Regions from separate parts of the Paracoccus zhejiangensis genome, predicted to be linked through region 1. Evidence: riboswitches for the same ligand, from Rfam matches in the RefSeq annotation. Region 1 holds a riboswitch; the other holds the start of a gene.
The links. A riboswitch is a leader RNA that binds a small molecule or an ion and turns the genes downstream of it on or off. The one in region 1 is predicted to bind cobalamin.

Region 1 (11,178 bases):
TCCGGTGGCGGATCTGGACCCCGCCCGCTCGTTCCACGACCATGGCGGCGATTCGCTGATGTGCGTTGACCTGATCCTGTCGCTGGAAGGCGCCTATGGCCGGAATGTCGATTTTGACTGGGCGCTGAACCTGCCGTTGTCGCGCCTGCACGAGCTGCTGTCGGCCGAAGCCACGACGGTCGCCTCGGTCTTCGACCGGTCCGGCATCTTCTTGACCGGCGTTACCGGCTTCCTGGGCCGGCATGTGCTGGCGGCGGCGCTGGAGCGCCTGCCGGCGGACCAGGTGGTCTATTGCCTCGTCCGCCCGAGGAACAACGACCCCGTGCGGCGGCTGGCGGTGATCGCCGAGGCCGTGGGGGCCGCGCCGGAACGGGTGGTGCTGGTGCCGGGGGCGATCGATGACCCGCGCTTCGGGCTGGACGGCGACCATTACGCCGATCTCTCTGCGCAGGTTTCGACGGTCATCCACTGCGCCGCGACGGTGAACCTCGCTGTGGACCGCGCGCAGATGCAGGCCTGGTCGCGCGCGGGCATCGCCCATGTGCTGGACTTCTGCCGCGCGGCGGCGGCGGATCTGCGGTTTTCCTCCTCGACGGCGGTTTTCCCCGAGACCGGCGGCCCCTTCGCGGAAGCCCCGGCCCAGCTCTTTGACGCCTGCACCGGCTACGGCGCGGCCAAGATCGAGGCCGAGGCGCAGATCGCCGTCTCAGGTGTTCCTGCCGCCATTGTCCGATTGCCCTCGCTTTATGATCTCGACGCGGCCAATCCCAAGGATGTCTACGAGATCATCCTTTCCGCCTGCCGCGCGGCGGGGGCCATGCCCGAGGGGCTGGCCTTTCCGATGATCGATGTCCGGGCGGCGGCGCGGTTCCTGACCCGGATCACCTCCGGCGAGGGGGCGGCGTATTACAACCTGACGGCGGATCAGCCGGTCACAGGGGACATGCCGGGCTATGACCGCCTGACCGCCGGGGACTGGCTGAAGCGGGTGGACCTGCCCGAGGGGCTGTCAAAACTGCTGACCGGCGATCCGCAGACGTTGCGCGTCGATGCCCGCTATGACAACGCGGCGGCCAAGGCCGCATGGCGACAGGCCGGCCTCGGCCCGTTCAGCGCACTCTCCGACGGCACCGCGCTGCTGTCGCGGCGTCTCAACTACCAGGGCGAGCCGGCATTGACCTGATAATCGGCCATGGTCATCGCGCGGCCGGCATCGCTGACCAGAAACGCCACCAGCTCGGCGATCTCGCCGGGCTGGACCAGCTTGCCCTGCGGGTTCGAGGCCTCGTATTTCGCCCTGACCTCGGCATAGGGCGCGCCCTCGGCCACCTCGGCATCGATATAGGATTGCAGCATCTCGGTCTCGACCCAGGTCGGGCTGATGCTGTTACAGGTGATCCCCAGCGCCGCCCCCTCCAGCGCGACACAGCGGCCCAGACCCAGAAGCCCGGCCTTGGAGGCGCAATAGGCGGCGTTGTTCGCCATGCCGGTATGCGCGGCGGTCGAGGCGATGTTGACGATCCGGCCCCATTTCTGCGCGGTCATCGACGGCAGCACGGCGCGGATCATCTTGAAGGTGCCGGTCAGGTTGGTGTCCAGCGTGTCGTCCCAGATGCGGTCGGGATGGTCCATCACCGCCGCTTCCTCATAGACACCCGCCGCATTCACCAGGATGTCGACGCGGCCATGCCGGCCCAGAACCTCGCCCACGAAACCCGCGCAACTGTCGCTGTCGCGCACATCCAACCCGCGCACCGCAAAGCGATCACCAAACCGCGCCTTCACCGGATCGGTCAGCTCGGCCAGATCGCCGCGCCGCGCCCCGACATGAACCTGCGCGCCCCCCTCCAACAGCCGCAGCGCCACGGCGCGGCCGATGCCGGTCAGACCGCCGGTCACGATCGCGATTTTCGGGGTGGTGTTCATGGGACCGCTCTGCCGCTGATTGTTGCCGTCGCTGTCTTTGCGCGGCCCTAGTTGCATGAACCGCCCCCAAGGTCCAGATCACCGGGCGGTATCGGGCAATTGCGCCGGACGGGACTTCGTGCCACTTCCCATGCTGGCGCGCGGCTTGCGGGAAGGGGAAACGGCATGCTTTTCGATATGCGGAAGCTGGACCAGCTGATCCAGCTGTGGCTCGACGAGGATTGCAACCATTACGACCTGACCGCCAAGATCATGGTCGATGACGCCGCCCGCGCCAGCTTCGGGCTGAATGCGCGCGAGGACATCATCCTGTCGGGCCTGCCGATGGTCGAGCGGGTGTTCCGCACGCTTGACCCCGATTGCCGTTTCGAGGCGAGCTGCAGGGATGGCGACCGGATCGCCGCCGGCACGACCTTCGCCACGGTCACCGGCCATGCGCAGTCCTTGCTGACCGCCGAGCGGGTGGCGCTGAACCTGATGCAGCGGATGAGCGGAATCGCCGGCCTGACCGCCGACTATGTGCGGGCGATCGAGGGCACCGGGGCGGTGCTGGTCGATACCCGCAAGACCACGCCGGGCCTTCGGATGCTGGAAAAATACGCCGTCACCTGCGGCGGCGGGCGCAACCACCGTCTGGGTCTGGATAACGGCATCATGCTGAAGGACAACCACATCGCGGTGGCCGGCTCGATCTCGGCGGCTGTGGCCCGCGCCAAGGCCCATGCCCCGATCCTGACCAAGATCGAGGTCGAATGCGACCGGCTCGAGCAGGTCAGGGAGGCGCTGGAGGCCGGGGCCGATGTGATCATGCTGGACAATATGAGCAATGATGACATGCGCGCGGCGGTCACATGGGTCGCCGGACGGGTGCCGCTGGAATGCTCGGGCGGCGTGCGGCTCGACACGATCCGGGCCAAGGCCGAGACCGGAGTGGACATCATCTCGGTCGGGCGGATCACCCAATCGGCGGCCTGTGTCGATATCGGGCTGGACGAGCTGTGACGCGCCCTTGACAGAACCCCGTCCAGCCGCGATGGAGGGCCTGTGCGCTGGTGTCTGTCCTCGGGCAGGCGAAAAGGGAATGTGAAGGGTGTTTCGGTCCGTCGGGCCGGGGACCTCAAGCAGCCGCCCCCGCGACCGTGACCGGAAAGGTCTGCCCATTGCCACTGGCCGCAAGGACCGGGAAGGCGGGCAGGGCGCCGGGGCCGAAAGCCCCGATATCCGCAAGCCGGGAGACCTGCCAGCGCCAGACTGAAACGCGCGGACGGGGTGTGCCGCGACCTTCGGATCAGAGGGCCCGCCCCTCGCCGTTGGCCAGCCCCGTTCGTCCTGATGAGGGTTGGCATGGCCGCAATTCTTCACGTCTGCATGACCTGCCGCGCAGGCCAGCCGGTGCCCGAGGGCAGCGAGCCGCCGGGCCGGTTGCTGCATGACGCCCTGACCGCCGGACCCGCACCCGAGGGCGTCATCATCCGCCCGGTCGAATGCCTCTCGGCCTGCGACCACGGCTGCAACATCGCCATCACCAAGCCCGGCGGCTGGTCCTATGTCTATGGCCGGCTGACGCTGGAGGACGTGCCCGAGATCCTGCGCGGCGCCGCGCTTTACGCGGTCGCGCCCGAGGGCATCGTGCCCTGGCGCGAACGTCCCGTCATCTTCCGCAAGCAGAGCCTTGCCCGCATACCCCCGATGGAGTCCCCGAATGACTGACCTGACCAAGATCCCCGTCACCGTGATCACCGGCTTCCTCGGCTCGGGCAAGACCACGCTGATCCGCCACCTGATGCAGAACCCGCAGGGTAAGCGGCTGGCGGTGCTGGTGAACGAATTCGGCACCGTCGGCGTCGATGGCGATATCCTGAAATCCTGCGCCGATGCGAATTGCCCGGTCGAGAACATCGTCGAGCTGGCCAATGGCTGCATCTGCTGCACCGTCGCCGATGACTTCATCCCGACGATCGAGGCGCTGCTGGCCCGGCCCGAACGCCCCGACCATATCCTGATCGAAACCTCGGGTCTGGCGCTGCCGAAGCCCTTGCTGAAAGCCTTCGACTGGCCGGCGATCCGCTCCAAGATCACCGTCGACGGCGTGGTGGCGCTGGCCGATGCCGAGGCCGTGGCGGCGGGACGCTTTGCTCCGGACGTGGCCGCCGTCGATGCGCAGCGCGCGGCCGATGACAGCATCGATCACGAGACGCCGCTGTCGGAAGTGTTCGAGGACCAGATCGCCTGCGCCGATATCGTGCTGCTGACCAAGGCCGACCTTGCCGGCGAGGCGGGACTGACCGCCGCCCGCGAGGTGATCACCGCCGAGGCGCCACGCCCGCTGCCGATGCTGGCCGTCACCGATGGCGCGCTGGACCCGCGGCTGATCCTTGGCCTGAATGCCGCCGCCGAGGATGATCTGGCCGCCCGCCCAAGCCATCACGACGGCGCCGACGATCACGAGCATGATGATTTCGATTCTGTGGTCATCGACCTGCCCGAGGTGGACAGCGTCGAGGATCTGGTCGCACGGGTGCAGCAACTGGCGCGCGAGCAGAACATCCTGCGGGTCAAGGGTTACCTAGCGGTCACCGGCAAGCCCATGCGCCTGCTGCTGCAGGCCGTGGGCGAGCGGGTGCGCCATCAGTTCGACCGGCCTTGGGGGGCAACGCCCCGCGTGTCGCAACTGGTGGTGATCGCCGAGCATCACCACATCAATGAGGCCGCGATCCGCGCCACTTTGGGGGCCTGACGCGCGCCATGCATGTCGTCTTCCGCGAAAGTCACGGGCTGGATCAGGCGGAAACGCCCTTCGATCCGGGGCAGGACCCGGCGGATCTGGTGGTGCTCTCCTTCTCGGACAGCGACCTTGGCGCCTTCGCGGCGGGCTGGCATCGGGCCGGGGGCAAGCTGCCCTCGCTGCGCCTGCAGAACATCGTTGCGCTGAAACATCCGGTTTCGGTCGATACCTATGTCGAGCGCACGCTGTCGGGCGCGAAAGCCATCCTGATCCGGCTGATCGGCGGCGAGGCCTATTGGCCCTATGGCATCGCCTCGATCCGCGATCTGGCTTGGCGCAAGGGGCTGGCCCTGGCGGTGCTGCCGGCGGACGGGCGGCCTGATCCGGCGCTGGATGCGGCTTCGACCGTGCCGGTCTCGGTGCTGCGGCGGCTGGCGCAGCTTTGCGATGCGGGCGGGGCAGTGGCTGCACAGGCGGCGCTGGCGCAGCTGTGTCTTGCGGCAGGGATTTATGCCGGGCCGGTGCCGGGAGACAAAAGGGTGCCGGATTTCGGCTTCTATGACCCGGATCGCGGCGTGGTGGCGGCGCCCGAGTTGGACGACCGCCCGCTGGTGCTGGTCAGCTTCTACCGCAGCTACCTGACCGCCGCCGATACCGGCCCGGTCGATGCGCTGATCCATGCGCTGCGCGCGGCGGGGTTCGCGGCGCTTGGGGTCTTTGCGCCCTCGCTGAAGGCGCCGGGTTTCGCCGATTGGCTGAGACCGCTGCTGCAGGACCGGCAACCCGCGGCGATCGTCAATGTCACCGCCTTCTCGGCCAAAGGCGATGACGGGGCCGGTCCGTTCGACGCCTGCGATTGCCCGGTGTTTCAGCTGGCCCTCTCCACCGCCCGGCGGCGCGACTGGCTCACGTCGGATCGCGGGTTGTCGCCCGCCGATCTGGCCATGCATGTCGTCCTGCCCGAGGTCGACGGCCGGCTGTTTGCCGGGGTTGCCTCGTTCAAGTCGCCCGGCCGCCGTGATCCCGATCTGCAATTCTCGCGCTTTGCCCATCGCGCGGATGGGGAGCGCATCGCCGCCATCGTGGCAAAGGTGTCGGCATGGCGCCGCCTCGCCACGACCCCGCCCGTTGACAGGCAGCTTGCCGTGGTGATCTCGACCTATCCCGGCCGCCCGCACCAGATCGCCCATGCCGTCGGGCTGGACGCGCTGGCCTCGACCGAGGCGTTGCTCTCGAACCTTGGCGCCGAGGGGTATGACACCGCCGCAGGCGAGGGGCTGGCGCAGGCACTGCTCGCTGAAACCCTCGACTGGCCGCTCTCCGATTACCGCGCGGCCCTGCAAACCCTGCCGGAAGTCCTGCGCGCGCAACTGCACGAGGCATGGGGCGAACCCGAAGACGATCTGGCTTGCGACGGCAAAAACTTCCGCTTTGCCGCCCTGCGTCGCGGCAAGGTTCTGGTGGCGTTGCAGCCCGAGCGGGGCGACAGTCGGACGCGGGACGACGATTATCACGACCTCGCCCGCGTGCCGCGTCACGCCTATGTCGCCTTCTACCTGTGGCTCCGCTCGCAGCAGCTTCACGCGCTGGTGCATATGGGCGCGCATGGCACGCTGGAATGGTTGCCGGGGAAATCGGTGGCGCTGTCGGAGGGCTGCTGGCCCGAGGCGCTGATCGGCGCGCTGCCGGTGATCTATCCCTTCATCGTCAATGATCCGGGCGAGGCGGCGCAGGCCAAGCGGCGCATCGGCGCGCTGACCCTTGGCCATCTGCCCCCGCCGCTGAAAGCCGCGAGCCTGCCCGAGGGCATGGCCGGGCTGGAGCGGTTGCTGGACGAATATTCCACTGCCGATGGGCTTGACCCGGCGCGGCGCGACCGGCTGATCGCCGGCATCCGCGACGAGGCCCGCGCGCTGGGGGTCGAGGAGGATCTGGGCATTCCGCCCGGTGCCGGCGCGGCCGAGGCAATCACCCGCATCGACCGTTTCGTCTGCGACATCAAGGAAAGCCAGTATGGCGAGGGGCTGCATGTCCTTGGCCGGGGCGCCTGCGGGTCCGAGGAACGGGCGGGGATGCTGGCCGCGCTTGCCGGTCGGCGGGTGGCGCCGGGACCGTCCGGCTCGCCCGCGCGCGGGCGGGCGGATGTGCTGCCGACCGGGCGCAACCTCTTCGCCGTCGATCCGCGCGCCGTGCCAAGCCGCGCCGCCCATGCGCAGGGGGTGAAGCTGGCCGAGGAACTGCTGCGCAAGCATCTGCAGGACCATGGAGACTGGCCGCGCGGGCTGGTCGTCGATCTGTGGGGTTCGGCCACGATGCGCACGGCTGGCGAGGAATTCGCCATGGCGCTGCATCTCGCCGGCCTCGCGCCGCTGTGGGATGCTGGGTCGGGGCGCGTGAGCGGGGTCGAGGTGCTGCCGCTTGCCATGCTGAACCGCCCCCGGATCGACGTGACGCTGCGGGTCTCGGGGCTTTTCCGCGATGTGTTTCCGGGGCTTGCGGGGCTGTTTGAAACCGGCGCCGCAGCCTTGGCCGGGCGCGAGGAACCGGCCAGCGAAAACCCTTATCGCGCCGCCGCGCCCCGGGTCTTCGGCCCGCGACCGGGCCTTTACGGGCTGGGGATGGGGGCTGCCTTGGAAGATTTTTCCAACGAAGCGCGGGCAGCGGCGGGCGAGGCTTGGCTGAACGCCTCTGCTTGGGCCATCGGCGCAGATGGCCAGTCGCAGGAGAACCGGGACGCACTGGAAGACCGGCTCAGGCAGGCCGACAGTTTCGTTCATGCGCAGGACCTGCCGGAAAGCGACCTGCTGCTCGCCGCCGACTACGCCGCGCATGAGGCGGGCTTTGCCGCCGCGCTGGCCCGGCTCGGCGCCGAGGCCCCGGCACTCTATCACCTCGACGCGACGCAGCCCGACCGGCCCCGCGCCCGGACGCTCGGTGAGGAAATCGCCCGCGTGGTCCGCGCCCGCGCCGCCAATCCCGCATGGGCCGATGGCATGGTCGCCCATGGCTTTCGCGGCGCCGCCGAGATCACCGCCACCGCCGAGCATCTGGCCGCCTTCGCCCACCTGGCCGGCGTGGTGCCGCCGCATCTCTTCGACCTGACCCATCAGGCGACCTTGGGGCGCGACGAGATCCGCGACTTCATGGCGCGCGAGAACCCGGCGGCCTTGGCCGCGCTCGAGGACCTGTTCCGGCGACTGGCCGAGGCCGGGCTGTGGGTCACCCGGCGCAACTCGATCGCCGCGACGCTGGGGGCGGGGGGATGAGCGGGTTCCAGGTGCAAGGCTGGTGCCCCGGCGCGCTGCGCCCGATGCTGTCGGGCGACGGGCTGGTGGTGCGGCTGCGGCCCCGGCTGGGGCGATTGAACCGCGCGCAGGCCGAGGGGCTGGCTGCGGCGGCGGTCAAGCATGGCAACGGGCTGATGGACCTGACCGCACGCGGCAACCTGCAACTGCGCGGTGTCCGCGAGGAAAACCACGCCCCCCTGATCGCCGAATTGCAGGCGCTGGGGTTGGTCGATGCCGATCTGCAGACCGAGGCCCGGCGCAATCTTTTGGTCACCCACTTCGCCGATGCCGAAACCGAGGCACTGGCGCTGGCCGTGACCGGCGCGCTGGCCGCTGGCCCGGACCTGCCCGGCAAGTTCGGCTTTGTCATCGATAGCGGCCCCGCGCCGGTGCTTTCGGCCACGGCGGGCGATATCCGGCTGGAACGGGACGAGACGGGCGGGCTGATCCTGCGTGCCGACGGGGCGGAACGGGGTGCGCCGGTCAGCGAAGGTGACGCGCCGGAGGCCGCCGTTGCCCTTGCCCGCTGGTTCCTCGCCGCCGGTGGGGTCCGAGACGGAAGGGGCCGCATGGCCGCGCTGATCGCGCGCGGTATCCATCCCGAGGGCACGCTGACCGGGACGACCCGTCCCGCCCCCGCGCTGCCTCCACCCGGTCCGGGTCTCGCCCCGCAAGGCGCGTTGGTGGCGCTCGAGTTCGGGCAGGTCGGGGCCGGGACACTGGCCGCGCTTGCCATCCTCGGCCCGCTGCGCCTGACTCCATGGCGGATGCTGCTGATCGAGGGTGTGCACCATCTGCCCGACCTGCCGGGCTTGATCCTTACGCCGAATGATCCGCGTTTGCGCGTCACCGCCTGCACCGGCGCCCCCGGCTGCCGTCAGGGCCATCGCCCGGTGCGCCATCTCGCGCGGGCGCTGGCGGCGGATGTGCCGCCGGGGCGCGTCCTGCATGTCTCGGGCTGCGCCAAGGGCTGCGCCCATCCGGGGGTGGCCGATCTGACCCTGATTGCCACGGCTGCGGGATTTGATCTGGTGCGGAACGGCCGGGCGCAGGATAAGGCCGGGCAGCAGCTGCCTGCCGATGGGCCGATTGATCTGAAAGGACTGTTCTGATGCGTCACAGCTATGAAACCGACGGCGCGAAGATCTATGAACAATCCTTCGCCACCATCCGGGCCGAGGCCGATCTGGCCGGCTTCACCCCCGAAGAGGAGGTGGTCGCCGTCCGCATGATCCACGCCGCCGGCATGGTCGGGCTGGAGCGGCATATCCGCTTTACCCCCGACATGGCGATTGTCGCCCGTCAGGCGCTGGAGGCCGGCGCGCCGATCCTTTGCGATGCGCGCATGGTCAGCGAGGGCATCACCCGCGCGCGCCTGCCGGCGAATAACGCGGTGATCTGCACCCTGCATGTCGCCGGCGTGCCGGAAATGGCGCAGGCGATGGGCAATACCCGCTCGGCCGCGGCAGTCGAGCTGTGGCGGCCGCATCTCGACGGCGCCATCGTCGCCATCGGCAATGCGCCGACCGCGCTCTTTCACCTGCTGAACATGCTGGAAGACCCGGCCTGCCCGCGCCCGGCGGCGATCATCGGCTGCCCGGTGGGCTTCATCGGCGCGGCGGAATCGAAGGCCGCGCTGATGGCCGATCCGCCGGTTCCCGCGCTGATCGTCGAGGGGCGGCTGGGGGGCTCGGCCATCACCGTCGCCGCCGTCAACGCGCTGGCCAGCCGAAAGGAATGAGCATGGGCCGCATCCTCTGCGCCGGGCTGGGGCCGGGCGATCCCGACCTGATCTCGGTCCGCGCCGACCGGGCGATCCGGTCCGCGCGCCACGTGGCCTATTTCCGCAAGGCCGGCCGCGCCGGTCAGGCCCGTCGCATTGTCGAGGGGATGCTGGCAGAAGGCGTCACCGAGCACGCGATGGAATATCCCGTCACCACGGAAATTCCCTTCGACAGCCCCGATTACATCCGGCTGCTGGCCGATTTCTATGACGACTGGACCCTGCGGCTCGAGGCCTTGGCGCAAAGCGGGGCTGAGGTGGTGGTCCTCTGCGAGGGCGATCCGTTCTTCTACGGCTCGTTCATGCATCTCTACACGCGGCTCAAGGACCGGGTGCCGGTCGAGGTGATCCCCGGCATTCCCGGCATGGTCGGCTGCTGGCACGCCAGCGGTCTGCCGGTCACATGGGGCGATGACGTGCTGTCGGTGCTGATGGGCACGCTGCCCGAGGCGGAAATGGTCAGCCATATGCGCGGGGCCGATGCGCTTGCGATCATGAAGACCGGGCGCAACCTGCCCAAGGTGCGCCGCGCGCTGGAAGCCGCCGGGCGGCTGGACCAGGCCTGGCTGATCGAGCGCGGCACCATGCCGGACCAGCGCATTGCCCGGCTGGCCGAGGTCGAGGCCGCCGATTGCCCCTATTTCGCCATCGTGCTGGTTCACGGACAGGGCCGCCGCCCGGTCAGCGGGGGGCCGGAATGAGCGGCTGGCTGGCCGTCGCGGGGCTTGGTCCCGGCGATCCCTCGCTGGTGACGCCCGAGGTGACGGCGGCCTTGGCCGAGGCCACGGATGTGGTGGGCTATATCCCCTATGTCGCCCGCGTCGCGCCGCGCCCCGGACTGACCCTGCATCCTTCCGACAACCGGGTGGAACTGGACCGGGCCTTGGCCGCGCTGCAGATGGCGGCAGAGGGACGGCGGGTCGTCGTCGTCTCCTCGGGCGATCCGGGGGTCTTTGCCATGGCCTCGGCGCTGTTCGAAGTGGTGGAGGCGCGGCCCGAGTTTCATGACCTCGATATCCGCATCCTGCCCGGCATCACCGCCATGCTGGCGGCGGCGGCGCGGGCCGGTGCGCCCCTGGGGCATGATTTCTGCGCCATCAACCTCTCGGACAATCTGAAACCCTTCGCCGAGGTCGAGCGCCGCTTGCGCCATGCCGCGCAGGGCGGGTTCGCGATGGCCTTCTACAACCCGCGTTCATCCTCGCGACCACATCAATTCGCCCGCGTGCTCGAGATCCTGCGCGAGGAATGCGAGCCTTCGCGGCTGATCACCTTCGCCCGCGCCGTCTCGACGGCTGAGGAGGCGCTGACGACTGTTACCTTGGCCGAAGCCACGCCCGAGATGGCCGACATGCGCACCGTGGTCATCGTCGGCAATGAAGCAACCCGCAGGGTGGGGGGTTGGGTCTATACGCCGCGATCGGTCACCGGATGACCCAGCCAGTCCATCACCTCGG
Region 2 (11,178 bases), on a different replicon from region 1:
TGCCGGTCGCCTCGAGCCATGTGGACCTGTGGGCGACCGAGGGCGTGCTGGATCTGGCGCGGCGCGAGAAGGCGCCGGTGCTGATCGTGCTCAATCGCACCAAGGCCGGGACGCGGCTCGGCGCCGAGATCGCCGAGAAATGCGCGGAACTGGGCGCCGAGATCGCGGCGACGCAACTGGCCAACCGTGTGGCCTATGCCGAGACGCTGGGGCAGGGTCTGGGTGCGGCGGAAAAGCCCAAGGCCACCCCGGCGCGGGTCGAGATCGAGGCGCTGACCGACGAGATTCTCGCCAAGCGCTAGGCTCAGATCGGCAGGATGGCCGGGCCGTGCGGGGTGTCGATGCGGTGAACGCTGATGCCGAAGGCGCGGCTCAGGTTCTCCGCCGTCAGAACCTCGCCCGGCGCACCATCGGCCAGCACCTCGCCGCCCGCCAGCAGCACCAGACGGGTGCAGAACCGCGCCGCCAGCCCCAGGTCGTGGATCGAGGCGAGGATGCAGTGGCCTTCGCCCGCCAGCGCGCGGAAAAGCCGCAGGCAGGCCAGTTGCTGCGCCGGATCCAGCCCCGCCACCGGCTCATCGGCCAGAAGCAGCGGGGTTTCCTGTGCCAGCGCCCTAGCGATCAGCGCGCGGCCCTGCTCGCCCCCTGACAGCCGCGTGGCGGTGCGGGCGCGGAACGGTTCCAGCCCCATGCGGGAAATGGCCGCGTCGATGGCGGCGCGATCCTCGGCCCCGCTGGCACCGGGCCAGGGGATGCGGCCAAGCGCCACCAGGTTCTCGACGCTGATCGGCCAGGCGATCTCGCGCGATTGCGGCAGATAGGCGGCGCGGTGGGCACGGTCACGGGCCGAGAGGGCGGCCAGATTCGAACGGCCTACAAAGGGGATCAACCCCAGTGCCGCTTCCATCAGTGTCGATTTCCCGGCACCGTTCGGCCCCAGAAGGCCCACGAACTCGCCCGGCTCGACGCTGAGCGAGACCCCGCGCAGAACCGGGCGGTTGCGGCGGGTGACGGACAGGTTTTCGAGGGTCAGGAGGCTCATCCGAGGCCCCCGCGCGACCGTGTTTTCCAGATCAGGTGCAGGAACAGCGGCGCGCCGACCAGTGCGGTCAGCACGCCCAGCTTCAGGTCGCGCTCGGGCAGGATCAGCCGCACGGCAATATCGGCGGCCAGCACCATCGCCGCCCCGCCAAGCGCCGAGGCCGGCAACAGCCGCGAGGGTTGGGCGCCGACCAACGGGCGCAAGAGATGCGGCACCACCAGCCCGACGAAGCCGATGGTGCCCGCCACCGCCGTCGCCGGTCCGATCATCAGCGCCACGCCCGCAACCAGCAGCCAGCGCAGCCGTCCGGGTGCGATGCCCATGGCGGCGGCGGCGCTTTCGCCGAGGGTCAGCGCGTCGAGGCCGCGGCCAAGACGCATCAGGATCAGCCCGCCGAGGATCATCACCGGCAAAGCCAGCGCCACATGCAGCATCGAACGATCCGCCAGCGAGCCCATCAGCCAGAAGACGATCTCGTTCGCCGCATAGGGATTGGGCGAGAGGTTCAGCACCAGCTGCGTCCCCGCCCCGGCCAGCGCCGAGATGGCGATGCCGGCGAGGATCAGCGTCACCGAGCCACCGCGCGGACCGGCCAGCGCCATCAGCACCGCCACGCCCAAGGCAGCACCGGCCAGCGCCATCAGCGGCAGGCCAAGGGCGAGGCTGGCCGACAGCCCGATCTGGATGGCGATGACCGCGCCAAGCGCCGCCATGCCGCTGACCCCGATCAGCCCCGGCTCGGCCAGCGGGTTTCGCAGATAGCCTTGCAACGCCGCGCCCGAGAGACCAAGCGCCGCGCCAACGCCCACACCCAGAAGCGCGCGGGGCAGGCGGATCTCGCGCATCACGATGGGCAAGGGGCCGTCACCGCCAAGGATCAGCGCGCGGATCCCCTCGACGAAGCCGATGCCCGCCGGGCCGGTTGTCAGCGAGACGAGGAACAGCAGCGCCACCAGCGCCGCGAGGGCGAGCATCAGACGGCTCATTGCAGCGCCTCGATGGCATCGAGCACGAAAGGCGTGCCGCAGACCCAGTCGCGGTCGGTCACCTCGGCCATGCCGGGGGCCGCCTGTTGCAGCGCCGGGTGGTCCAGAATGGCCTCGGACCGCGACTGTCCGGGCCATTTCGCCCCGGTGATCAGCCGGTCGGGCTCGGACATGACCAGCAGTTCCAAGGGCAGGGCGGTGGTCGTCTCGATGCCGTAATCGCCGGCGATATTGTCGTAACCCGCCGCCTCGACAATCGCCCCGGCCAGCGTCGAACGCCCCGAGGTGAAGCCATTGGCATAATACAGCGCCGCCCGGCCATGCGTGGCGTCCTTGGCCAGCGCCGCAAGCCCCGCATCGAAATCTTCGATCAGCCGCGCGGCCTCGGCCTCGCGACCGAGCCAGTTTCCGATCTGGCTGATCTGCGCGCGGATGGCGTCGAAATCCTCGGCAGGCGGCAGCACCTCGACCCGGATCGCCAGCCGGCGCAGCATCGCCACCGCCGGCCCCGAGGCATATTGCCCGGCAATCACCAGATCGGGCCGCATCAGGTAGATCTCTTCGGCGCGGCCGTAATTCGGTGGATAGGCCGCCGCCACTTCGGCCATCGGCGACATGTTCGGGTCAGCCGCCAGATCGCTGACCGACACGAGTTGCCCCGGCGCCGCCAGCAGCATGGCGATCTGGTCGGTGCAGAGGTTCATCGACACCACCCGCCGGGGCGCCTCAGCCCCCGCGACCGCCGGCAGGGCGACGACCAGCGCCGCCGCCACACCGCGGACCAGATCAGAACTCCGCACGGATCCCCGCGAAGAGGGCGCGGCCCGAGGTGCCGTAGCCGCGCAGCACCTGGTAGTCCTGGTCGAACAGGTTCTCGACCCGCAGATAGCCGGTCGACCGGCCGGTCAGGTCATATTCGACCGAGGCATCGACCAGCGTATAGCTGGGCATTTCCGCCCCGCGATCGACCAAGCCCGAGGCATGGGTCAGCCCCAGCCCGAAGCGCGAGCGGTCCGAGATGTCGCCGTCGAGCCGCAGGTTCAGCACCCGCTCGGGCACCCGTTCCAACTGTTGGCCGTCGGGGCGCTCGGTATCGGTATAGGTGAAGTTGCCGCTGAGCCGCAGCCGGTCGTTCAGCGGCGTTTCACCCGACAGCTCGATCCCCTGACTGCGCGTGTCGCCGGGGATCTGTTCGTAGTGGAAGGTCGCATAGGAATAGTCGATCAGATCGGTCACGACCGAGTGGAAGGCGGTTGCGCGCAGGGTCGCGCCATTGGCAAAGCTGCGCTCGACGCCGATCTCGCCACCCTTGGCGGTTTCCGGCGTCAGGTCGGGCGTGCCGGCCCAGAAGCTGTAAAGCTCGTAGGGCGAGGGGGCGCGATAGCCGGTGCCCCAATTGGCGCGGAGCGTCCAGTTGTCATCTGGGCGCCAGGCCAGCGCCAGCCGGCCCGTGGCCTCGCTGCCGAATTGCGAATTGTGGTCGTGGCGCAGCGACAGGGCCAGATCCAGCCGGTCGTTGGGCGTATAGCGCGCCTCGGCAAAGGCCGAATTGGTGATGTAACCGGCATCGGTGCTGTCGCCCTGGAACTCCTCGCGGCTATGGGCCGCGCCCCAGGCCAGCACCACCTGCGGGTTCAGATCGACCGAGCCCTTGTATTCCAGCTCGGTCCGCTCGCCCTCGAAGGGATAGGTGAAGCCGTCATAGGTTTCCTGCCGCGAGGTCTCGCTGCGCTGCAGGGCCAGCCCGTGGCGGATGCCGCCGGCGTCGTAATCGGCATAGATCCGGCCACCGCGCAGGATGCCGTTGCTGGCATCGGCGCCATCTTCCAGCACCGGGAAATCGCCATCGGTCTCGGCCTCGGTCTTCTGCCAGAAGCCGGCGGCGCCGATGGTCAGGGCGTCGTTGACATCATAGCGGCCCGACAGCGTGGCGCGGGTGGCGCGGGCGCCATCGTCCTCGCGGTTGCCATCGGCCTCGTCCGCGACCGAGAAGCCATCAGTGTCGAGATGCTGAACCGTGAAGGCCAGCGCATGACGCTCGCCGGAAGTGGTGATGCTATAGGCCGCCCGCTTGGTGTTGTAGCTGCCATATTCCAGAGTCGCGCGCTGGCGGGTGCCGGGTTCGGTTGCATCCAGCGTGCTGATGGCGATGACCCCGCCGATGGCCTCGGAGCCGTAAAGCGCCGATTGCGCGCCCTTCAACACCTCGATCCGGGCGATGTCACCGGTCATCATCGCGCCGGGATCAAAGCGGATCTGGGTCGAGGAGGGGTCCGACACGTCGATCCCGTCGACCAGCACCTTCACATATTGCCCGGCAAGGCCACGGATACGCAGGGTCGACTGGGTACCGAAGCCGCCATTGGCGGTGGCCGAGATGCCGGGCAGGGTGGCCAGGTAGTCGGTCAGGCGCAGGGTGCCGTCGCGCTGAAGTTCCTCCTGCGTCACGACCTCGACCGTGGCGCCGGTGCGGCCCAGTTCGGCCTCGGTCTGATAGGCGTAGAGCGTGATCTCGGGCAGCACGTAATCGGCCGGCGGCAGCGCGGCCCCCTGCGCGGCGGCGAGGCCGGCAAGGGCGGTCAGCGCGGTCGAGGCGGCCAAAAGATGGCGGAGTTGCATCGGTTCGGTCCTTCAGGGCGCCCGGTCGTTGCGGGCGGGGATGGGTGATCCGGTGGGAAGGCGTTTCCGGCCGGACGGGTCAATGAACCACCGCGACGGACAAACCGTTTCGCACATGCGCCCCGCATGTGGTCAGGGTGATGGCCTTGGCAGGTCTCCTGGCTTCGCGGGTCGGGGCTTGGCCGGGTCTTCCCATCCGCAACCGCGAACAGTGACATGTCCGGCCTCGCTCGCCGCTGACAGTTGCGGGGGCAGCCGCGGAATTGCACCGCGTTCCCTTTTCACCGGGATCACTCCCGGAACCGAGGCAGGGCGGGGATTAACCGAAGCCGCGAAACGGGGCAAGAACTATCGGCGGCCGAGCCCGGCCACCCAGTTCGGCACCGTCTCGCTGGCCGGGCCGATGATGCGCTTGGCAAAATCGCGGGCATTGGCGCTGGCGGCGAGGTTCAGTTCCACGCAGGGGATGCCCCGGCGGGCGGCGTGCTGGGCAAAGCCGGCGGCGGGATAGACATTGCCCGAGGTGCCGATGGCGGCGAAAAGATCGGCTTCCTCCAGCGCCTGCCAGATCCGCTCCATGTGATAGGGCATCTCGCCGAACCAGACGATATCGGGGCGGGTGGCGGCGGCGCCGCAGGAGGGGCAGGGATCGGCGGGCTGCATGACCAAAGGCGCCGGCCAGCGATGGCCGCAGGCGGCGCAGAGGGCGCGGGTCAACTCGCCATGCATGTGGATGACATCCGCGCTGCCGCCGCGCTCGTGCAGGTTGTCGACATTCTGGGTGATCAGCGTCAGGTCATGCGACTGCGCCAGATCGGCCAGCGCGCGATGGGCCGGGTTCGGCTGAACCTCGGCCAGCCGGGCGCGGCGCTGGTTGTAGAAGCGGTGGACCAGGTCGGGGTCGCGTTCGAAGGCCTCGGGCGTCGCCACGTCCTCGACCCGGTGGTTTTCCCACAAGCCATCGGCGGCGCGAAAGGTCGCAAGCCCGCTTTCGGCGGAAATGCCCGCCCCGGTCAGAACGGCGATGCGCAACGCCGGCTCAGCGGCAATAGGCCTCGGCACTGCTGGCAAAGCGCTTGTAGCGCGACCAGAAGGCGTTGTCGGCGTCGCTTTTCGACATGCGGACCTCTTGCGCCTTGTGCGGCTCGCGGAAGAAGCCGGCGGCACGGCGCTGGTCGGACCGCGACAGCGTCTGGTTCGCCACCTGCTGGATGCAGCCGCAGAGCGGCGCATTGCCACGCGCGCGGTCCGAGCGCACGCAGGCGCTGTCGATCGGGCCGGCCATGGCCAAAGGGGTGGTCAGCACGACGGCGGCGGCCGCAATGATGATGCGGTTGAGCATTGGGACTGTCTCCTCGGTTCCTCGTCATCGGATGCCGCGGGCTTGTCGCCCGTCTCCTTTGGCACCGTCATGCCCCCAGATATAGCAAATTCCGGGGCGTCGCTCAATCTCTTGGGTATAACCCATTGGTCAGGGGCGGGCCGCCCGCAACATCAATATCTTGTGGCGTCGCGGCCCCGCGCGGATCAGGCCGGCTCGGGCGAATAGCCGGCGCCGCGGATCGCCGCCTCGGCCTCGGTCGCGTTGATTCCCTCGACCCGGACGCGCTTCGTCTCAAGGTCGATCTGCGCCGTGCCGCCGGCCTCGGTGACAGCTTCCTCGATCGCCGCCTTGCAATGGCCGCAGGTCATGTCGGAAACGGTGAACTCCATCGGATATCCTTTCGCTTGACGGCCCCGCACGGGCCGGCCACACCCGCGGGCATGGAATGGATCGGTTTCGACGCAGATGACACGCTTTGGGAAAACGAGACGTTTTTCCGCAGCACCCAGGCTGGCTTCGCCCGCCTGCTCGAGGGCCATGCGCCACCCGAGCGCATTGCCGCGCATCTCTTCGACACCGAATGCCGCAATCTGGCGCGTTACGGTTACGGCATCAAGGGCTTCATGCTGTCGATGGTGCAGACCGCGCTGGAGCTGACCGAGAACCGCCTGCCGGGCGAGGCGGTGGCGGAAATTCTGGCAATGGGGCAGGAGATGCTCGCCCATCCGGTGCATCTGCTGGAGGGCGCGGCGGGGGCGGTCGAGGCGCTGTCGGACCGCCGCCGCATCCTCATCACCAAGGGTGACGTGCTGGATCAGGAGCGCAAGATCGCGCTGTCGGGTCTGGCCGAGCGGTTCGACGCCATCGAGATCGTCCAGCACAAGACGCCCGATGCCTATGCCGCCGTCTTTGCCCGCCACGGCATCACCCCGGACCGTTTTCTGATGGCCGGCAATTCGATGAATTCGGACGTCCTGCCGGTGCTTCAGGCCGGCGGCAATGCGGTGCTGATCCCGCATGATCTGACCTGGCTGCACGAGCAGGGCGATGACCCCGATCATCCGCGCTTTCACCGGCTGGAGCGCATCGCCGACCTGCCGGCCCTTGTCGCGAAGCTGACCCCATGACCGGCAATGCCCGCGCGGCGGGGCTGATGGTCTTGGGCATGGCCTTCTTCGCCATCGAGGACCTGCTGCTGAAGCTGTTGGCCGTGCGGCTGAGCATCGGCGAGGTGCTGTTCCTGCATGGCGCGCTGGGGGCGGTGCTGTTCGCGCTTCTGATCCGGTTGCGCGGTCAGCCGACTGGCTGGCAGGGCGCGCGGCGACCTGTGGTGCTGCTGCGCAGTCTGGGCGAGGGGCTGACGGCGCTGACCTTTGTGGCGGCGCTGGCGCTAGGCGATCTGGCCTCGGTCTCGGCCATCACCCAGGCGCTGCCGCTGGCCATGACCATGGGCGGGGCGCTGATCCTGGGCGAGCATGTCGGCTGGCGGCGCTGGCTGTCGGTGGCACTTGGCTTTCTGGGCGTGTTGATGATCATGCGGCCGGGGACCGAGGCCTTTCACCCCGCGGCCCTGCTGGCGCTCGCCTCGGTCTTCTTCGCGGCGATGCGCGACCTGACCACGCGGCGGGTGCCGGTCGATGTCGGATCGGGCCTTCTGACCATCACCGCCTTCACCGCCATCGCCCTGTCGGGGCTGGTGCTGATGGCGGTTGAGGGGCAGGGGCTGCGGATGCTGGACCTGAACCAGTGGCTGCTGCTTCTGGCCTGCGTCTTCGTCGGGCTGGCGGGCTATCAGGCCATGGTCGTGTCGGTGCGGCTGGCCGATCTGTCGCTGATCGCGCCCTTCCGCTATACGCGGCTGGTCTTTGCGCTGATCCTCGCCGTGCTTGTGCTGCGCGAGCGCCCCGATCTTTGGACCCTCGCCGGGGCCGGGGTGATCGTGCTGTCGGGCGTCTATGCGATGTGGCGCGAGGCGCAGCTGCGCCGGCGGGCGGCGCGGCGGGCCTAGTCGGCTGATGCACGCGGATCGCTGGCAAGGCAGGGGTCCAGCATCACCCGCCGCCCCTCGGCCCGGATGAAGCCGCCGGCCAAGACCGCTCCGTCGCCCGGCTCAAAATCGCCGGTCTCGTAGGTGACGCAGAGCACCTGCACTTCTGCTGCCTCACACAGCACCAGGTAGGCCAGCACCCCGTCGCTTTCGACCGCGCTCAGCCTTCCGCGCACCGTCAGGCTGATCCGCTCCCCGGTCTCGGGCGCGTAGCCGACCCAGTCAGGCAGGGTGGCGCAGGTGGCGGCGCGGTCGGCCAGCGCCTCGCCGGGCCGGAACGGGGCCAGCGGGCCGAACGGGTCGGGCTCGACCGCCAAGGCCGCAGCCGCCAGGCCCGCACCGAGCGCCAGCGCCGTCACCCCCGTTTGCCACAGACTCGCCATTCCCCGATCCTGCGCCCCTGCGCCGGGCCTGTCCAGTGCCGGGTCCGCTGCCGCTCGAAACCCTCTTTCCGCGGCTCTTGCGCCCCTGTATAGCCCGGCCATGACCGACCTTGATCTCATCCGCAATTTCTCGATCGTGGCCCATATCGACCACGGCAAATCCACCTTGGCCGATAGGCTGATCCAGATGACGGGGACTGTCGCCGAACGCGACATGAAGGCCCAGCTTCTGGACAGCATGGATATCGAGCGCGAACGCGGCATCACCATCAAGGCGAACACCGTGCGCATCGACTATCCGGCCAAGGACGGGCGCAAATACGTGCTGAACCTGATCGACACGCCGGGCCATGTCGACTTTGCCTACGAGGTCAGCCGCTCGATGCGCGCGGTCGAGGGCAGCCTGCTGGTCGTCGATGCCAGCCAGGGGGTCGAGGCGCAGACGCTGGCCAATGTCTACCAGGCCATCGATGCCGGGCACGAGATCGTGCCGGTGCTGAACAAGATCGACCTGCCGGCGGCGGAACCCGAGCGGGTCAAGGAAAACATCGAGGATGTCATCGGCATCGACGCCTCGGACGCGATCCCGATCTCGGCCAAGACCGGGCTTGGCATTCCCGACGTGCTGGAAGCCATCGTCCAGCGCCTGCCCGCGCCCAAGGGCGACCGCAACGCGCCCCTGAAGGCGATGCTGGTCGATTCATGGTATGACGCCTATCTCGGCGTCGTCGTCATGATCCGGGTGATGGACGGCATGGTGAAGAAGGGCGACCGCATCAAGATGATGCAGACCGGCGCCATCTACGGCATCGACAAGCTGGCCGTGCTGCGCCCGCAGATGCAGGACATCGCCGAATTGGGGCCGGGCGAGATCGGCGTCTTCACCGCCTCGATCAAGCAGGTCCGCGACACCCGCGTCGGCGACACCATCACCCATGAACGCAAGGGCGCCGAGACGCCGCTGCCGGGCTTCAAGCCGGCGCAGCCGGTGGTCTTCTGCGGCCTCTTCCCGGTCGATGCCAATGATTTCGAGGCGCTGCGTGATGCCATCGAGAAGCTGGCGCTGAACGATGCCAGCTTTTCCTACGAGATGGAGACCTCGGCCGCGCTCGGCTTCGGCTTCCGCTGCGGCTTCCTGGGCCTCCTGCATCTCGAGGTGATCCGCGACCGGCTGGAACGCGAATACGACCTGGACCTGATCACCACCGCGCCAAGCGTGGTCTTCCGGCTGCACATGAACGACGGCGAGGTGCGCGACCTGCACAACCCCGCCGACATGCCCGACCTGACCTATGTCGACCATATCGAGGAACCGCGGATCAAGGCGACGATCATGGTCCCCGACGAATATCTGGGCGACGTGCTGAAACTGTGCCAGGACCGCCGCGGCATCCAGCTGGACCTGACCTATGCCGGCCAGCGCGCCATGGTGGTCTATGACTTGCCCCTGGCCGAGGTGGTCTTCGACTTCTACGACCGGCTGAAATCGGTGACCAAGGGTTATGCCTCCTTCGACTACCAACTGTCGGAATACCGCGAGGATTTCCTCGTGAAGATGTCGATCCTGGTGAATGACGAGCCGGTCGACGCGCTGTCGATCATGGTGCACCGCGACCGCGCCGAAAGCCGCGGCCGGGTGATGGTGGAAAAGCTGAAAGAGCTGATCCCGCGCCACATGTTCAAGATCCCGATCCAGGCGGCGATCGGGTCACGCGTGATCGCCCGCGAGACCCTGTCGGCCATGCGCAAGGACGTGACGGCGAAATGCTATGGCGGCGACGCCACGCGGAAGAAGAAGCTGCTGGAAAAGCAGAAGGCCGGGAAAAAGAAGATGCGCCAGTTCGGGAAGGTTGAGATCCCGCAGACGGCGTTTATTCAGGCGTTGAAGATGGAGTGAGCGGTGTGGGTTTGGCTCAAATCTCTGCTTGCACGAAAGGCGGATGCCGAACCTGACCTATCGGATAGAGCGGACACAATTAAGCGAAAATCCGCTGAAATAGAACGCGAGATAGGTGATTTTGAAAAGGACATTCGACAGGGTGGCAGAACAAGCAAAGGAAAATTTGATCCTTGATTTTTTGTATGTTGATCAAGATCGAATCTCCTCGATACTTTCGCAACTTAACGATTATGGCGCACTTGTTCAAATGGTGAGCCAAGAAACCGCAGTCCGAGCGAAAACCGAGGAGGTGGGTGCGCATGGGAAAGGTAACATCGGCGTCGCCAGCGGACAACTAGATGTCAAAGATGGGTACTCGGCGTCACTCCAGCGTCAGCGCCAACAGCTTTATGATGCTCGTTGGCTTAACACACTTAACTTTCTAGATGAAGCAACAGCGCGGGGCATGATCAATAAGACTATCGAGAATGCGCCTCCTGGCTCGATAGTAAGGCACTCTGGCCACCTATCAGTTCGCGATCTTGGTCAGTTAAAAAGCTTTTGGAAGCTACCCTCGTTTCAAGCAGCGGCACGCTCGGGAGTTGATGCGCAAGCGGGGATGCCACGGCAGCAAGTGCGAGCTAAGAATCGCACATCAACCAAGACTAAGAAAACTGAGCCTGATGGCCTAGAGCTTTTTCTAGAAATGTCAGAGCATCTGCCTCATACTGTTCAGGCCATTTTCCAGGGCGAAAAGGCGAGGGTGTGGAGCATACTACGCGAAGACTCGTTGCGTATTCGCAGTTCAGATATGATGCTCAACTATGGCTCGAATATCCCGGGAGTTTGGTCGGTTATCGGTATCGTCGATGCGTTACCCGGAGGGTTAGATCAGCAG

Region 2: another riboswitch for cobalamin. It lies ahead of CX676_RS07130 (TonB-dependent receptor plug domain-containing protein); the one in region 1 lies ahead of CX676_RS19950 (DUF1636 family protein).

The regions. Positions count from the first base shown of each region.
Region 1 covers NZ_CP025431.1:135,599-146,776, forward strand. Annotated here, with positions in the region: gene CX676_RS19935 (non-ribosomal peptide synthetase) at 1-1,183, shown strand, start outside; gene CX676_RS19940 (SDR family NAD(P)-dependent oxidoreductase) at 1,156-1,926, opposite strand; gene nadC (carboxylating nicotinate-nucleotide diphosphorylase) at 2,092-2,928, shown strand; cobalamin riboswitch at 2,960-3,185, shown strand; gene CX676_RS19950 (DUF1636 family protein) at 3,271-3,636, shown strand; gene cobW (cobalamin biosynthesis protein CobW) at 3,629-4,663, shown strand; gene cobN (cobaltochelatase subunit CobN) at 4,672-7,917, shown strand; gene cobG (precorrin-3B synthase) at 7,914-9,050, shown strand; gene CX676_RS19970 (precorrin-8X methylmutase) at 9,050-9,679, shown strand; gene CX676_RS19975 (precorrin-2 C(20)-methyltransferase) at 9,682-10,422, shown strand; gene cobJ (precorrin-3B C(17)-methyltransferase) at 10,419-11,156, shown strand; gene CX676_RS19985 (cobalt-precorrin-6A reductase) at 11,129-11,178, opposite strand, start outside.
Region 2 covers NZ_CP025430.1:1,440,225-1,451,402, reverse strand. Annotated here, with positions in the region: gene parA (ParA family partition ATPase) at 1-302, shown strand, start outside; gene CX676_RS07145 (ABC transporter ATP-binding protein) at 305-1,042, opposite strand; gene CX676_RS07140 (FecCD family ABC transporter permease) at 1,039-2,028, opposite strand; gene CX676_RS07135 (ABC transporter substrate-binding protein) at 2,025-2,828, opposite strand; gene CX676_RS07130 (TonB-dependent receptor plug domain-containing protein) at 2,815-4,647, opposite strand; cobalamin riboswitch at 4,779-4,969, opposite strand; gene CX676_RS07125 (NAD-dependent deacylase) at 4,996-5,679, opposite strand; gene CX676_RS07120 (hypothetical protein) at 5,687-5,989, opposite strand; gene CX676_RS07115 (heavy-metal-associated domain-containing protein) at 6,175-6,360, opposite strand; gene CX676_RS07110 (HAD family hydrolase) at 6,412-7,098, shown strand; gene CX676_RS07105 (DMT family transporter) at 7,095-7,979, shown strand; gene CX676_RS07100 (hypothetical protein) at 7,976-8,401, opposite strand; gene lepA (translation elongation factor 4) at 8,502-10,298, shown strand; gene CX676_RS22495 (DUF6414 family protein) at 10,441-11,178, shown strand, end outside.